Regions from separate parts of the Streptomyces sp. NPDC005803 genome, predicted to be linked through region 2. Evidence: riboswitches for the same ligand, from Rfam matches in the RefSeq annotation. Region 2 holds a riboswitch; each other region holds the start of a gene.
What was found. A riboswitch is a leader RNA that binds a small molecule or an ion and turns the genes downstream of it on or off. The one in region 2 is predicted to bind cobalamin.
Positions count from the first base shown of each region.

Region 1: linked by a shared signal. The riboswitch ahead of ABZ454_RS04785 (CbtB-domain containing protein) and the one ahead of ABZ454_RS32330 (cobalamin biosynthesis protein) in region 2 are both predicted to bind cobalamin.
Region 3: linked by a shared signal. The riboswitch ahead of ABZ454_RS13875 (ribonucleoside-diphosphate reductase subunit alpha) and the one ahead of ABZ454_RS32330 (cobalamin biosynthesis protein) in region 2 are both predicted to bind cobalamin.

Region 1 is NZ_JBEXXO010000002.1:471,848-477,305, forward strand. Features, by position in the region: gene ABZ454_RS04765 (pirin family protein) at 1-878, opposite strand, end outside; gene ABZ454_RS04770 (tetratricopeptide repeat protein) at 1,021-1,377, shown strand; gene ABZ454_RS04775 (GNAT family N-acetyltransferase) at 1,450-1,959, shown strand; gene ABZ454_RS04780 (CbtA family protein) at 2,121-2,894, opposite strand; gene ABZ454_RS04785 (CbtB-domain containing protein) at 2,924-3,139, opposite strand; adenosylcobalamin (AdoCbl) riboswitch at 3,185-3,278, opposite strand; gene ABZ454_RS04790 (histidine phosphatase family protein) at 3,402-3,986, shown strand; gene ABZ454_RS04795 (hypothetical protein) at 4,088-4,285, opposite strand; gene ABZ454_RS04800 (helix-turn-helix domain-containing protein) at 4,579-5,070, opposite strand; gene ABZ454_RS04805 (aldehyde dehydrogenase) at 5,245-5,458, shown strand, end outside.
Region 2 is NZ_JBEXXO010000030.1:43,206-48,663, forward strand. Features, by position in the region: gene ABZ454_RS32325 (cobyric acid synthase) at 1-746, opposite strand, end outside; gene ABZ454_RS32330 (cobalamin biosynthesis protein) at 743-1,786, opposite strand; cobalamin riboswitch at 1,930-2,061, opposite strand; gene ABZ454_RS32335 (hypothetical protein) at 2,285-2,518, opposite strand; gene ABZ454_RS32340 (inorganic phosphate transporter) at 2,544-3,827, opposite strand; gene ABZ454_RS32345 (class II aldolase/adducin family protein) at 4,064-4,723, shown strand; gene ABZ454_RS32350 (hypothetical protein) at 4,876-5,458, shown strand, end outside.
Region 3 is NZ_JBEXXO010000008.1:112,346-117,803, reverse strand. Features, by position in the region: gene ABZ454_RS13895 (GntR family transcriptional regulator) at 1-91, shown strand, start outside; gene ABZ454_RS13890 (DUF3311 domain-containing protein) at 362-616, shown strand; gene mctP (monocarboxylate uptake permease MctP) at 613-2,247, shown strand; gene ABZ454_RS13880 (GNAT family N-acetyltransferase) at 2,364-2,876, shown strand; cobalamin riboswitch at 2,936-3,067, shown strand; gene ABZ454_RS13875 (ribonucleoside-diphosphate reductase subunit alpha) at 3,205-5,458, shown strand, end outside.

The DNA of each region.
Region 1 (5,458 bases), on a different contig from region 2:
AAGCGTGAGCCCTCCGCCCACGCCTGCCGGGCCTCCTCGATCTCCGCGTGCGAACGTCCCACGAAGTTCCACCACATGACGATCTCCTCCTCGAAGGGCTCACCGCCCAGGAGCATCAGACCGGCGTCGGACTCCGCGCGCAGGGGGAGCTCCGTGCGGCCGCAGCCGAGGTAGAGCATCGAGCCGGGCAGGACGGGGACTCCGTCGACCTCCGCCTCGCCGGACATCGACAGCACGGCGTACTCGAAGTCGGGGTCCAGCGGAAGGCGCGCTTCGGCCCCTCGGCTCAGGGCGAGGTCGGCGCCGACGATCGGGGTGTACGCGGTGCCGGGTGAGGTGGTGCCGTCGAGGGTGCCGAGGATCACGGTGGCCGTGAGGCCGGGCGCGGTGACGGTCGGCAGGCCGGTGTGGTGCTGGAAGTGCGGTTCGACGTGGCGGTGGGCATCGGGGAGGGCGACCCAGAGCTGGGCGCCGTGCAGCAGCGCGGCGTGCGGCTTGGGGCTCTCCTCGGAGTGGCTGATGGCACGGCCCGACGTCATCAGGCCGAGTTCGCGCGGCCGGATCGTCTGCAGGCTGCCCACGCTGTCGCGGTGCAGCACCTCACCCTCGTGCAGCCAGCTGACCGTCTGCAGACCCATGTGGGGGTGCGGCGGGACCTGCATCCCGGGTTCGTCGGCGATGTCGTCGGGGCCGTAGTGGTCGACGAAGGCCCAGGCTCCGACCATGCGGCGGCCCAGATTCGGCAGCAGTCTGCGGACCTCGGTGGACTCGCCGAGCTGGACACGGCGCGGGGCGAGGAGTTCACGTACGGGTTCGGCGACGACGAAGCCCCGCCCTCCACAGACGGAGAGTGCGGCCTGGCGATCGAGATTGCTCATGGCGGTCAACCTATTCCCGTGCGCGTTCGGGTGGGCTGCACCCACGCCGAATCTTTAGTGGAATGTTAAACCACCCATCGCTGTTGTGGCGCGTGGGTACGTACGGGAGTGACCCGGCGAAGCCCTCGACCGAGGAGGCCACATGAGCGACACCTACTACGAGTTCGGCACCGCCGCCGAGCGCTGGGATCGCGCGCAGTTCTTCTTCGGGTCGAAGGAGTACACGACCGCGGCCCGGATTCTGGGCGGGCTGGTCGAGGAGGTCCCGGAGCAGGTCGCGCCGCGGCTGCTGCTGGCCCGGGCCTACTACCACTCGGCGCGGCTCGGCCGGGCCGAGACGGAGCTGCGCGCGGTGCTGGAGCGCGACCCGGTCGAGCACTACGCACGGCTGATGCTCGGCCGCACGCTGGAGCGCCTGGGCCGGCAGACCGAGGCGGACACGCAGCTGCGGATGGCGGCCGCCCTGTCCGGGGACTTCACCCCGGCCGGTGACGCCTGACCGTTCCCCGCACCGGGCCGCGTCCGGATATCCGGATGCGGCCCGGCCGGACCGCGTGATACTCAACGGGGCATGACCGACCTCGTCACACCGCGCCTGATCCTCCGTCCGATGACCGTCACCGATGCCCAGCAGGTGGCGGCGGGCCGGCCGGCCGACGGGGTGCGCTGGGCTCCGGGCTACCCCTGGCCGGGCGAGATGGGGGCGGCCCGGCGGTTCCTGGACAGCTGCTCGGAAAGCGGCGACCCCACACCGTACGGTCCCTACGGGATACGGCGCCGCGAGGACGGGCTGGTGATCGGCGGAGCGGGGTTCCACGGGGCGCCCGACGAGAAGGGGCACGTCACGATCGGTTACGGGCTCGTGGAGTCGGTGCGGGGCCTGGGTTACGCCTCCGAGGCGCTGCGCGCGCTGCTGCGGTTCACCCGCGATCAGGGCATCGCGAGCGTCCACGGGGACACCGATCTCGACAACCTCGCCTCCCAGCGCGTCATGACCGCGGCAGGCATGCGCCTCGTGAAGGAGGACGCGCTGCTGAAGCACTACCGCGTCGACTGGGACGGACCCGCCCGTCAGGAGTGAGGCGGCTTCCGTACGCGACGGAGCCCGCCGGGGTCTCCCCCGGCGGGCTCCGGGCGTGCCGTGGACGTGCGGTGCACGCCCCGCCGCACGCGTCACGCCGATGCGGGCCGCGGCGCGCCGGGCCCCGGCGGCACCGGAACTCAGCCCGCGCGCACCGGAACTCAGCCCGCGACGCCGGCCGGCCGGTTCGCCCTGCCGCCCGCGGCGGCGCCCCTGGCCGGCCTCGGCACCAGCAGCCGTTCGGTGAGATGACCGAAGACCAGTCCGAAGACGGTCCAGAGCGTGATCTGCACCGCGAGCGTGGCCAGCCTGAACTCCCACAGCAAAGTGGCGGGGAAGTCCTTTCCGACCTCGTTGAACGACGGCAGGAACGCGTAAGCGATTCCGGTCACCAGCACATAGCCGGCGGCGCCCGCGATCGTGGCGTTCCAGTTGCCCAGGCGCGGAGCCAGTCGTCTGCCGAGGATGACGGCGCCGACGGCCAGCAGGACGCTCAGAGCGACCATCAGGAAGAACAACGCGGTGCGGCGGCCGATGGTGTCCGGGTCGCCGACCGCCGGCGGATTCGCCGGGTACTTCAGGAACGGCACGATGTACACGGTCAGCAGCGCCGCTCCCGCGATGAGCGCAGCCGTCGCCCTGGGGCCGAAGCGGCCCATCCGGCCGAGGGCGTAGCAGAAGACGAGTGCGGCGATGCCGCCGACGGCGACGCCGAAGACGAGTACACCGGTGGCGAGACCGCCGGTGGACTGCATGGTGCGGCTGACGAGTTCCTCGCCACCACCGTGGTCGTGGGCGTGCGACTCCTCGAGCGCGATGGCCGCGTCGACCCGTGACTCACCGAGGAAGTAGGCCACGAGAAGGGCGAACGCACCCGCGACGAGACCGGCCAGCATGCCGCGGACCAGCAGAGCTCTGACAGATATGGAGTTCATGAGGGGTTCCCCTGGATCGGCCCGATGGGTCAGTGGCAGGGGAAACCGAGGAGGTGGCGGCCGTCGTGGACCCACTCGTGCACGCCTTCGCCCGAGATGAGCGCGGTGGCGCCCTGCTCGGCGCCGACGAAGTACAGCAGGATCAGCATGAGGACGCCGAAGAAGGCCGCCCACGGGGCGAGGGTCTTCAGCGAGAGGGGAGTGATGGCGGGTGTGACGGCGGCGGGGGCAGCAGTCTGTGCCATGGCAGAACCTCCTGGGGGAACACGCGTCCCGATCGTGGTGCCTGAGACGAAGGTGCTGGGTCTGACTTCCCGCACAGATGCGGGTTCACAGTGGCGCGACCGTGCCGGATTCTCACCGGACTTCCGTCACACCCTCGTCATGTCGTCGCGACCATACCGCCTGGGCGCGGGAGCCGCCATGGTGCCCCCGCACGGTCCGGGCGGCCCGGACGCCGTGGTGTGCTTGGCCAAGTGGCCACAGTTCAGGGAGGGGAGAGCGGGCATGACGGTACGGGTGATGTTGATCTCACCGGCAATGAACGCCGCGCTGCGCGAGGCCCGGTTCGCGGGTGACGCGGCCCTCGACCAGGCCGGGTTCCGGCTGGCGCGGGCTGCCGTCGGCGCGGTGCCGGCCGCGGACCGGTGGCTGCGGGGGCCGTCCCGGCGGTGCGCGGGCACCTCGGAGGCGCTCGGACTGCGGCCGACGGTCGAACACGCCTTGCGCGACTGGGAGATGGGCCGCTGGTCCGGGGCGCGGCTGTCCGCGGTCAGTGAGGACGAGCCGGACGACGTGGCCGCCTGGCTGGCGGATCCGTCCACGGCTCCGCACGGGGGCGAGTCGCTGCTGGAACTGTGCGCCCGAGCGGGCACATGGCTCGACTCGCTGCACGGGGGCGACGCCGGCCGCGTCGCGGGGGTGGCCGAGCCCGCCGTGATCAGGGCCGCGGTCGTCCATGCGCTGGCCCTCCCGCCGCAGGCGTTCTGGCGCCTGGACGTGGCTCCGCTCACGCTGACGGAGCTCAGCGGGAGGGCGGGTCGGTGGAACCTGCACTGCGGCCGGCCGCTGGCACAGCAGGCGCCGGGCTGACGGACGTGGCGTGACGGGGGCCGGTCCGTACGCGTGCGAGGTGTGATCTCCGAGGCTGTCCCGTGATCCCGGGTGGCCGGCGCGCTCGCCGGCAGGCTGCCCTACCGTGCCGTCCTCGACGCGGAGCGGCCGGCTGACGCCTTCCGGCTGTCGACGCGCACGCACACCGAGTGGACCTTCATGTCCGGCACGGTCGACTCGGAGTCCTTCGAGCGGTTCTCGGTGGCACACTGCACCGGCGCCTGCGCCACCTCATGGACCTGGCCGGGGTCCGGACCCGGATGCAGCTCGGCGGTCATGCCGGTCACCGGGGGTGCACCGGAGGACGTGGCAGCCCCCTGCGGCTGCTCGCCGTCAGGGGGCGACCATGACACGCGTACGGCGAGTGGTGGAACGGGGCGCCGGGCGGGGCCGTCGCGGGGCGAGCGCCGATGCCGAACATGGCTCCCGGCACTCGCGCGACGCCGCGGGCGGACTCCTCGATGACCGGCCGCCCGTGACGCTGGGCTCGCCGTCGTGGAGAGCGGCTCGCGCGATACCCGGCCCCGTGCCGACCGCGGCGGCCGGCGCACGGTCGACCTGTGCCGCTCGATCAGGTCGCCGCTCCCAGCCCGTGCAGGAAGGTGTCGACAACGACGTCGGCCGCCTGCGCGGCTTCGAGGTCGGGCATCTGCCGGGCCACGAGATGCATGAGCTGGGGCAACAGCGCCCCGGCCCACCCCTCGGGTGTGCCGGGGCGGAGCAAGCCCTCGTCGATGGCGCGCCGGAGAAAGGTGTCGACGTCCCGGATCGACGCGTCCCGCCGCGCGCGGATTTCGTCGTCGGCGAGCATGCGGGCCAGATCCACGGGCCAGGTGCGATTGACACCGATGATGTTCTCCACGTAGCGGTGCAGGGCCACGGCGACCGGGGCCTCGCGCAGCCTCGCGTCCGCGATGGCCCCTTCGATGGCCTCCAGCCGGCATGCGTAGATGGCCGCGAGCAGTTCCTCGCGGGAGGCGAAACGCCGGTAGACGGTACGCCGGTCCACCCCGGCCTCGCCGGCGATGCGCGCGATGCTCACACCCGGATCGGCGGCGAGCATGCGGGCTCCCGTGGTCAGGACGGTTTCCAGGTTGCGTGCTGCATCGGCTCTCACCCCGCCACCGTACCTGGACTGAGGAGGATAGGCGGCGTACAGGCACGCTTATGTGAAGCTAACAGCCAGAAGCGCTACAGTGATGTGACAGTTAGAGACGGCTTCCGAAGGGGACAAGAAATGATCACCTACGACAGGCTCTTCATCGCGGGTGCCTGGACGGCCCCGAGCACCGCGGAACTGCTCGACATCCACTCCCCGCACGACCGGTCCCTGATCGGCCGGGCGGCGCAGGCGCGGCCGGCCGATGTGGACCGCGCCGTGGCGGCGGCGCGCACCACGTTCGACGCGGGCGTGTGGCGCGGGACGGCTCCGGCGGAGCGCATCGCCCTGA
Region 2 (5,458 bases):
TCCCGTACGGTGCCGCGCAGCGAGACCCGCAGGCCGTCCTCCTCGTCGATCCCGAGGCCGTGGGCGAACGGAAGCACCCCGTACGTCGGCCGCCCCGTCAGGTCGCGCAGCATGTCCAGGCCGGGCTCCAGCAGCGAGACGTCGCCCCGGAACTTGTTGACCAGGTAACCGGCGATCAGCGCCTGGTCCTCGGCCGAGAGCAGCGCCGTCGTACCGAAGAACGAGGCGAAGACCCCGCCGCGGTCGATGTCGCCGACGACCACCACCGGGAAGCGTGCCGCCCGCGCGATGCCCATGTTCACGATGTCCGTGCGCCGCAGGTTGATCTCGGCCGGACTGCCCGCCCCTTCGCAGATCACCGCGTCATACGTGCCCCGGAGCTGGTCGAGGCAGTCCACGACGGTGGACAGGAGCGACTCCTGCCGGCCCCCGTGGTAGCCGCGGGCGCTCATCTCGCCCACCGGACGCCCCATCAGGACGACCTGGCTGGACCGGTCGCCGCCGGGCTTGAGCAGGACCGGGTTCATCAGCGCGGTCGGCTCGACCCGGGCGGCCTGCGCCTGCATGGCCTGGGCGCGGCCGATCTCGGCGCCCTCGCGGGTGACGAAGGAGTTGAGCGACATGTTCTGCGCCTTGAACGGCGCGACCTTCACGCCCTGGCGCACCAGCCAGCGGCAGATGCCCGCCGTGACGACGCTCTTGCCCGCGTCCGAAGTGGTCCCGGCGACCAGCAGTCCGCCGCTCATGTCGGTCTCCGTCCTGAGAGTCGAGGTCCCGCCGTACGAGTTCCCGCCGTGCGGGGTCCTGCCGTGCGAACTGCTGCCGTGCGGGGTCCTGCCATCCGTCGTGCCGCGAACCCCGCTCCCAGCCGCGCCGCGACGCTCACGCCGAGGGCCAGCGCACTCACCCGGCGCGACAGCCGAACGGCCCGCTCGATGTCCTCGGGCTCCACGGCGCGGCCCGTCTCCCCGTTGAGCACCGGACGGTGCTCGACCCGGCCGCCGTAGGCGAGCGTCCCGCCGAGCCGTACGCCGAGCGCCCCCGCGAACGAGGCTTCCACCGGGCCCGCGTTGGGGCTCGGGTGCTTGGCCGCGTCAGCCCGCCAGGCCCGGACCGCACCGCGCGGCCGGCCTCCGGCGGTGACGGCGAGCAGGGCCGTCAGCCGGGCGCCCGGCCAGCCCGCGAGGTCGTCGAGGCGGGCGGAGGCCCAGCCGTAGCGCCGGTAGCGGGGCGACTTGTGGCCGACCATCGCGTCGAGCGTGTTGGCGGCCCGGAAGCCGACGAGTCCGGGGACCCCGCCCAGCGCGCCCCACACCAGGGCGCCGACCACGGCGTCCGAGGTGTTCTCGGCGACGGACTCCACGACGGCGCGGGCGATCTGCGGGCCGTCCAGGGCCTGCGGGTCGCGCCCGCACAGGTGCGGCAGCCGTTCACGCGCCAGGGCGAGGTCCCCGGCGGTCAGGGCGTCACCGATGGCCCGGGCCTCGCGCCCCAGCGACGTACCGCCGACGACGGACCAGGTGGCGGCGGCGGTCAGGGCGACGGACGCGGCGGGGTGGCGGCGCAGCGCACGGGCGGCCAGCGCGGCGCCCCCGGCGGCGCCTCCGGCGCAGACCAGGGTGTGCAGTGCGCCCCACCCGCGGTGGTCGCGCCACAGACGGCGTTCGACGCCTGCCGCGGCCCGCCCGAAGGCGGCGACCGGGTGGCCCCTGCGGGGATCACCGAGCAGCAGATCGCCGATCAGACCGGCCGTGGCGCCGTACGCGTAGATGCGATCGGCACGCACGGTTCAGCCGGCCGTCGTGCCTCGAAGGACCTTCGTACGGGCAACTGCTGGCAGGAGCGGTACGGATACGGACGCACGGCGGCCGGGCATGGCGATATGTCCTCACTCAGGGTCCGCGCCCTGGTTCGACGTGACGGCGACGAGAGTCTCCTGGCTTCCGGATCCGCAGTTCCCCCGGCCTTCCAGTCCGCTTGCGTGGACCGTGACTTCCGTGGTGGGGGACTGCTCCCCGGTGACAGTGGCGGGACCGCGCCGGATTCGCACCGGCTTCCTCTGCTGTCGCCGTAATGGCTCCGGCAGTCCACCACGCTGCGCGAACGCCCGTCAACTTGCCGTTGACCTGCGGCGGCGCAGTGTGCTCAGACGCACATCGGGCCGGACGCACACGAGGTGCGCCCGGCCCGATGCGGATGAGCGGGGAGGTAACGGTGGGGCTCAGGGTTTCCCGTCCGGCCAGGAGTCCGCCGTCCGGACCTGCCGGAATCCGGACACGGGCCCCTACGCGACGATCAGGTAGATGCCGTAGGCCACCGCCGCCGCGCACAGCCCGAAGCAGGCGTAGGCGCCGGTGCGGGCCAGCGCGGTCGAGCCGCCCGTGGAGCCGCCCTGCGCGGCCGGTTCCGGCTGCTTGGAGAGGCCGACGATGCCGAGGGTGAAGAGTCCCACGAGCGCGACGGTGGCGACGAGGGAGACGCCGAAGACGGTGCCGAGGGCTGCCCAGTCGATGTTCATGTGGATGCGTCCTTACCGGAGGCTCTTAGACCGTGGCGGGTCGGGCCGGGTCGGTGACCGGTCCGGCCGGGGCCGGGATGGTGGCCGTGAGGCCGAGGGTCTGGGCAGCGGTGGTGGGCGGCGGGCTGACGGCCGCGATGGCGGTGGTGACGACGCCCGCGGGCTCGGCGTCGGGGGCGGCCGCGTCCTCGTCATGGCCGCCGGGTGCGACGTCCCCGTGCCCGACGGGCTTGCGGCGCGACAGCAGCCAGATCGCACCGGAGCCCGCGATCAGCAGCGCCGCGACGACCACGACGCCCCAGGTGCCCTGCTGCGTGAGGAACTCCGCTCCCGCACCCACCAGACCGGCGGCCGGCAGGGTCAGACCCCAGGCGACGAACATCCGGGTGGCGGTGGACCAGCGGACCACGCCGCCCTTGCGGCCGAGGCCCGCGCCCATGACGGCGCCGGAGCAGGACTGGGTGGTGGAGAGGGAGAAGCCGAGGTGCGAGGAGGCCAGGATGACGGTGGCGGCACTGGTCTGGGCGGCGAAGCCCTGCGGCGGCTTGAGCTCGGTCAGGCCGCTGCCCATGGTGCGGATGATGCGCCAGCCGCCGAGATAGGTGCCGAGTGCGATGGCGAGGCCGGCGCACATGATGACCCAGACCGGCGGGTTGGAGCCGGGGGAGAGGACGCCACCGGTGACCAGGGCGAGCGTGATGATGCCCATGGTCTTCTGCGCGTCGTTGGTGCCGTGCGCGAGGGACACCAGGCCGGCCGAGGCGATCTGGCCGGCGCGGTACCCCTTCGCGGTGGCCTTCTCCTGGGCGTCGCCCGTGGCCTTCCCGCCGATGCGGTACGTCAGCTTGGTGGCCAGCAGCGCGGCCAGGCCGGCGACGACGGGCGCGGCGACCGCGGGGAGCAGCACCTTGGTGACGACGGTGCCGCCGTCGACCGACGACCAGCCGGCGGACATCACCGCGGCGCCGATCAGGCCGCCGAACAGTGCGTGGGAGGAGCTGGACGGCAGTCCGACCAGCCAGGTCAGCAGATTCCACAGGATGGCGCCGACGAGCGCCGCGAAGATGACCTCGGTTCTGAGCCCGTCTTCGTTGATGATCCCGCCGGAGATCGTCTTGGCGACCTCCACCGACAGGAACGCGCCTACGAGGTTGAGAACGGCGGACATGGCCACCGCTGTCTTGGGTTTGAGTGCGCCGGTCGAGATGGTGGTGGCCATCGCGTTGGCGGTGTCGTGGAAACCGTTCGTGAAATCGAACACTAGAGCTGTCACGATCACAATCGCGAGCAGCAGCGTGATGTGTTCCATTTACCCAGGCAATCGTTCGACGTCAGTGGCACGTGGACCGTAGGCAACCTGAGTGAACGGAAGATGAACTGAGCAGGGCGTCGCGGTGACCCCAACCGGAGTGCCGCCGCCCTTTTCGCCCGCGGTGTGACGGCGGGATTCCGGCACGGGCCGGTGTGGGCCCGGAATCCGGGGCCCGGACGGGTCATCGCGGGAGGGGCGGCAGGGGGCCGCTCATCCGTTGAAAGGATCTTCGTATGAGCGATGAATGGCGGGATTCGATCGAACGGGCCTGGGGCGCGGTCGTCGCCACGGCCCGCAGGACGGCCTCCGAGGGCCTGGTGGTGGGAACCTCGGGCAACGTGTCGGCGCGGGTCGGCGGGACCGTGCTGGTGACGCCGAGCGGAGTGCCGTACGACCGGCTCCGGCCCGAGGACCTGACCGGCGTCGATCTGGAGGGCAGACAGGTCCTCGGTGAGATGGCCCCCACCAGCGAGCTTCCGCTCCATCTCGCGGTGTACCGGAACACCGGCGCGGCAGCCGTCGTGCACACCCACGCGGTGCACGCCACGGCCGTCTCCACGCTGGTCGCCGAGGTGCCGTCCGTCCACTACGCGGCCGCGATGCTCGGCGGCCCCGTCCGGGTCGCCGCCTACGCCCGGTACGGCACGGACGAACTGGCCGAAAACATGCTCACGGCCCTGCGGGACCGCACCGGCTGCCTGCTGGGCAACCACGGCACGGTCACCTACGGCGCCACCCTCGACGAGGCGTACGACCGCACCGCCCAGCTCGAATGGCTGTGCCGCCTCTGGCTCACCGCGAGCTCCGTGCCCGGCCGCACCCCGTCCCTGCTCACACCGGAGCAGCTGAACGATGTCAAGGAAGCGCTGAAGGGGTACGGGCAGCCGGGCTGAGCGCGGGGCGGCGGCGGGCTCGCGGCGGGTGGCCGGGCAGGGGCCGGACGGGGCGGAGGCGGGGGCGCGGGGGAGACCGGGCGGGGCGGGGGCGGGCCACCGGACGGCCCCGTCCGCTGGCCATGTGCGGCGGGAGCCACGACACTGATGCCGTGCGCCCGGCTACAGCAACGGCAACTGCCGTCACCACGATCCTCGGCGTCGGCGCGGCAGCGGTCGCCGCCGGCCGGTACGCAGGCGACGTCGCCCTCAAGGTGCCGTCCCGACGTCCCCTCCCCGCCGACCGCAGACTCACCGTGCACGCGACGGCGGCCGGGCAGGTCACCCTGACCCGGTCCCTCACCTCGCTCCGGCCAGGCACCTACGGGCTGGTGGGAGACGACGTCCACGCCGTCGTGGGGCCGGTCATCGACCAGGCCCACCAGGCCGCCGACACGGTCGTACGCCGACTGGAACGCGTGAACCACGGCATCCTGCACCCCGGCGCCAAGGTCCGCGTCACACCGGAGGTCCACAGCGGCGATCCCACGACCGCCCTCGGCCTCGCCTTCAGCGAGGTGGAGATCCCCGGCGAACTCGGCGGCCTGCCCGCCTGGTTCGTGCCGGGCCACCGCGACACCTGGGTCATCACCGCGCACGGCCTCGGCACCACCAGGGAGCACCCGCTGAACGTGGCGGGCTTCCTGCACGAGCAACAGCTGCCGGTGCTCGACCTCGCCTACCGCGGCGACCCCG
Region 3 (5,458 bases), on a different contig from region 2:
CGGACAGGGCGAGCCGGTCGAATGGGTCCGCTCCGTCTACCGGGGCGACCGCTACAAGTTCGTGGCCCGCCTGAAGCGCCCGCTGGACTGAGCGGCCGCACCGCCACTGTCCGCCGCACAGCCCCCGGGGAGCCGTTCTCCCGGGGGCTGTGCGGCGCTCCGGGAACAGCCGCCCACTCGGCCTGGACAAACTTGGTCTGGACCAACGCCCCGACGTTTGGCGTCATTTCGGTCAGGCGTCCGACGTCACGGGACCGTTGCCGGACCGCAATGCGGACAGGGGGTGACGATGGGCGGAACCCTCGCCTAGATTTTCGTGCGCGTTACACGAGGTGATCAGCGAGGGGACGGAGTCGCCGCCATGCCAGAAGACCCAGAAGGAAAGCCACCCACCGTCACACCGGTGCGGGTGGTCATCGCCCTATGTCTCATCGCGCCGTTCGTGGCGATGCTCTGGGTGAGTTCGTACGCCAAGGTCGACCCGACCTTCATCGGTATCCCGTTCTTCTACTGGTACCAGATGCTGTGGGTGCTGATCTCGACCGCGCTCACGATGATCGCGTACAAGCTGTGGCAGCGTGACCAGCGCTCCCGCAAGGGGGGTGCGTCGGCATGAAGGACGGCGTGAACGGCGTCGCACTCGGCGTCTTCATCTTCTTCTTCCTGGCCGTGACGGTGGTCGGCTTCATGGCCGCCCGGTGGCGCAAGGCCGAGAACGAGGCCAGCCTCGACGAATGGGGCCTGGGCGGACGGTCGTTCGGCACCTGGGTCACCTGGTTCCTGCTCGGCGGCGACCTCTACACCGCGTACACCTTCGTCGCCGTTCCCGCGGCGATCTACGCGGCGGGGGCCTCCGGCTTCTTCGCGGTGCCCTACACCATCCTGGTGTACCCGCTGATCTTCACCTTCCTGCCGCGCCTGTGGTCGGTGTCGCACAAGCACGGCTACGTCACCACCTCCGACTTCGTCCGCGGACGCTTCGGCTCCAAGGGGCTCTCGCTGGCGGTCGCCGTCACCGGCATCCTCGCCACGATGCCGTACATCGCCCTGCAACTCGTGGGCATCCAGGCGGTGCTGGACGTGATGGGCGTCGGCGGTGGCGAGAACACGCACTGGTTCGTCAAGGACCTGCCGCTGCTGATCGCGTTCGCGGTGCTCGCCGCGTACACGTACTCCTCCGGCCTGCGCGCACCCGCGCTGATCGCGTTCGTCAAGGACGGACTGATCTACCTGGTCATCGCCGTGGCGATCATCTACATCCCGATCAAGCTCGGCGGCTTCGACGACATCTTCGCCAAGGCGGGCGAGGCGTTCTCGGCGAAGAACGAGGCGGCCGGGAAACCGGTGGCCGGACTCGCGCCCGGCGAGGCGGGGCAGTGGGGTTACGCCACCCTGGCACTGGGGTCGGCGCTGGCGCTCTTCATGTACCCGCACTCGATCACGGCGACGCTCTCCAGCCGCAGCCGTGACGTGATCCGCCGCAACACGACGATCCTGCCGCTGTACTCGCTGATGCTGGGCCTGCTCGCGCTGCTCGGCTTCATGGCGATCGCCGCCGGGGTCAAGGTGGACAACGGCCAGCTGGCGATCCCGCAGCTGTTCGAGAACATGTTCCCCGACTGGTTCGCGGGCGTGGCGTTCGCCGCCATCGGCATCGGCGCGCTGGTGCCCGCCGCGATCATGTCGATCGCCGCGGCGAACCTGTTCACCCGCAACATCTACAAGGACTTCCTGAAGCCCGACGCGACACCCGCGCAGGAGACCAAGGTCTCCAAGCTGGTCTCGCTGCTGGTGAAGGTCGGCGCGCTCGCCTTCGTCCTCACCATGGACAAGACGGTCGCGATCAACTTCCAGCTGCTCGGCGGGATCTGGATCCTCCAGACGATGCCGGCCCTGGTCGGCGGGCTGTTCACCCGGTGGTTCCACCGCTGGGCCCTGCTCGCGGGCTGGGCGGTCGGGATGGTCTACGGGACGCTCGCCGCCTACGGGGTCGCGAGCCCGACCCAGAAGCACTTCGGCGGGTCCTCCAAGGAGATCCCGGGCATCGGCGAGATCGGCTACATCGGTCTGACGGCCTTCGTGCTGAACGTCGTGGTCACCGTCGTCCTGACCTTCGTCCTGAACGCCGCGAAGGCGCCCGCCGGGGTCGACGAGACCGCTCCGGGCGACTACACCGCGGACGCGGGCGACCCGGGCGTGCAGACGGAGCTCCCGCCGGCCACGGCCGGCGCGCCGGGCGGCCACTGATCGCGGGCACGGCACACGGGCCGTCGTACCCCTTCCGAAGGGGTGCGGCGGCCCGTCCGCGCGTCCGGCGGAAATCCCTTGCGGTCACGGCCCCCGGGTGCGGCAGACTCCCGTCCATGGACATGACGATCCGCCCCGTCACACCCGCCGAGCACGCGCTCCTCGGCGAGATCACCGCCGAGGCCTATCTCGGCGACGGCCTCCTGGACTACGGCGCCGACGACCCCTATCTGGTGCAGCTGCGCGACGTCCCCCGCAGGGCCGCCGAGGCCGAGGTGCTGGTGGCGGCCGACGCGGCAGGCCGCGTCCTGGGCGGCGTCACCTACGCCGCGCCGGGCAACCCGTGGGCCGACATCGCGACGGCCGACGAGGCCGAGTTCCGGATGCTCGCGGTCTCCCGTGAGGCCCGGGGCGCCGGGGCGGGCGAGGCGCTCGTGCGGGCCTGCATCGACCGCGCACGGGAGACCGCGGGGGTCACGGGGCTCGTCCTGTCCACGCAGCCGGCCATGCGCGGCGCCCATCGGATCTACGGGCGCCTCGGCTTCGTACGGACCCCCGAGAGGGACTGGAATCCGCTCGACGACCTCAAACTGCTGACCTACCGTCTGGAGCTGCGGCCCTTGCGGTGAAAGGGGTACCGCGACCTCGTACGACACAACATGTGGGGGCTGCCGCATCGGGCAGCCCCCACATGTATGCTCATGCTCGCTGTCGCCGCAGGGAAATCCGGTGCGAATCCGGAACTGTCCCGCAACGGTGTGTTCGGTGTGCTTTTGTGCACCCCCGAGTCCGAACTCCTGCCGGCAGCGCGTCCGGTTCGACCGATCCGGATGCCCAGACGTCCGGGCCTCGTGGATGGGCCGGTGGACGCCGCACGGAGCGCTGCCCTGCCGGGTACCGCCCCGCCCGGCTGCCCCCGCTCCCCGAAGGCCCCGAGCCGAGCGAGGGAGAGCACCGGTGACCATCGCGCCAGCCGATCCGGTTTCAGCGGCCGAGTCCGAAGCAGCCGAGCCGGAAACGGCCGGATCCGAAGCCGTCAGCTCCGGCGGACCCGCGAAGGACGGACCGGGGACCGCACTGCTGCGGACCCTGACCGACCTCACCGCCGATCTGCCCGACACCGACCCCGGCCGTGTCGCCGCCGCGGCGCTGCGCGGACGCAGCGCCCGGTCGGACGAGGCCGAGCTGCGCTCGCTGGCCACCGAGGCCGCCGCGGGCCTGATCTCCGAGGACCCCGCCTACTCCCGGCTCGCCGCCCGTCTCCTCACCCGCTCCATCGCGGACGAGGCGGCCGGACAGGGTGCGACGTCGTTCTCCGCGTCCGTCGCCGTCGGGCACCGCGAGGGCCTGATCGCGGACCGCACCGCCGAGTTCGTCACGCTCCACGCGGCCGCCCTGGACGCACTCGTCGGGCGGTCCCTCGCCGACGGCGCCGACCACCGCTTCGGCTACTTCGGCCTGCGCACCCTGCACAGCCGCTACCTGCTGCGCCACCCCACCACCCGGCAGGTCATCGAGACCCCGCAGCACTTCATGCTGCGCGTCGCGGCCGGGCTCGCCGAGGACACCTCCGCGCGCGCCCTGGACGAGGTCGCCGCGCTGTACGGGCTGATGAGCCGGCTCGACTACCTGCCCTCCTCCCCCACGCTCTTCAACTCCGGCACCCGGCACCCGCAGATGTCCTCCTGCTACCTGCTGGACTCCCCGCTGGACGAGCTGGACTCGATCTACGACCGTTACCACCAGGTGGCGCGCCTGTCCAAGCACGCGGGCGGCATCGGTCTCTCGTACTCCCGTATCCGCGCCCGCGGTTCACTGATCCGCGGCACCAACGGGCACTCCAACGGCATCGTCCCGTTCCTGAAGACGCTCGACGCCTCCGTGGCCGCGGTCAACCAGGGCGGCCGGCGCAAGGGCGCCGCCGCCGTCTACCTGGAGACGTGGCACGCGGACATCGAGGAGTTCCTGGAGCTGCGCGACAACACGGGTGAGGACCAGCGGCGTACGCACAACCTCAACCTGGCGCACTGGATCCCGGACGAGTTCATGCGCCGGGTCGACGCGGACGGCACCTGGTCGCTGTTCTCCCCGGCCGACGTGCCCGAGCTCGTCGACCTGTGGGGCGACGCGTTCGACGCCGCCTACCGTGCCGCCGAGGCGAAGGGCCTGGCCCGCAAGACCATGCCGGCCCGGGAGCTCTACGGCCGGATGATGCGGACCCTCGCCCAGACCGGCCAGGGCTGGATGACGTTCAAGGACGCCTCCAACCGCACCGCGAACCAGACCGCCGAGCCGGGCCGCGTCGTGCACTCGTCGAACCTGTGCACGGAGATCCTGGAGGTCACGGACGACGGCGAGACGGCCGTCTGCAACCTCGGCTCTGTCAACCTCGGGGCCTTCGTCGAGGGCGGCTCGATCGACTGGGAGCGCCTGGACGCCACCGTCCGTACGGCCGTGACCTTCCTCGACCGGGTCGTCGACATCAACTTCTACCCGACCGAGCAGGCCGGCCGGTCCAACGCCCGCTGGCGGCCGGTGGGTCTGGGCGCCATGGGCCTGCAGGACGTCTTCTTCCTGCTGCGGCTGCCGTTCGACTCCCCCGAGGCCCGTGCCCTGTCCACGAAGATCTCCGAGCGGATCATGCTCGCCGCCTACGAGGCGTCCTGCGACCTCGCGGAGCGCTCGGGCCCGCTGCCCGCGTGGTCCGAGACGCGTGCCGCCCGCGGTGTGCTGCACCCGGACCACTACGACACCGAGCTGAACTGGCCGGAGCGCTGGGACGCCCTGCGGGCCCGGATCGCGACGACCGGCATGCGCAACTCGCTGCTCCTGGCCATCGCTCCGACGGCGACGATCGCCTCGATCGCGGGGGTGTACGAGTGCATCGAGCCGCAGGTCTCCAACCTCTTCAAGCGCGAGACGCTCAGCGGTGAGTTCCTCCAGGTCAACGCCTACCTGGTGGACGAGCTGAAGAAGCTCGGCGTGTGGGACGCGCGGACCCGTGAGGCGCTGCGCGAGGCGAGCGGCTCGGTGCAGGGCTTCGGGTGGATCCCCGAGGACGTGCGGGCGCTGTACCGCACGGCGTGGGAGATCCCGCAGCGCGGCCTGATCGACATGGCGGCGGCCCGGACGCCGTTCCTCGACCAGAGCCAGTCGCTGAACCTGTTCCTGGAGACGCCGACGATCGGCAAGCTCTCCTCGATGTACGCGT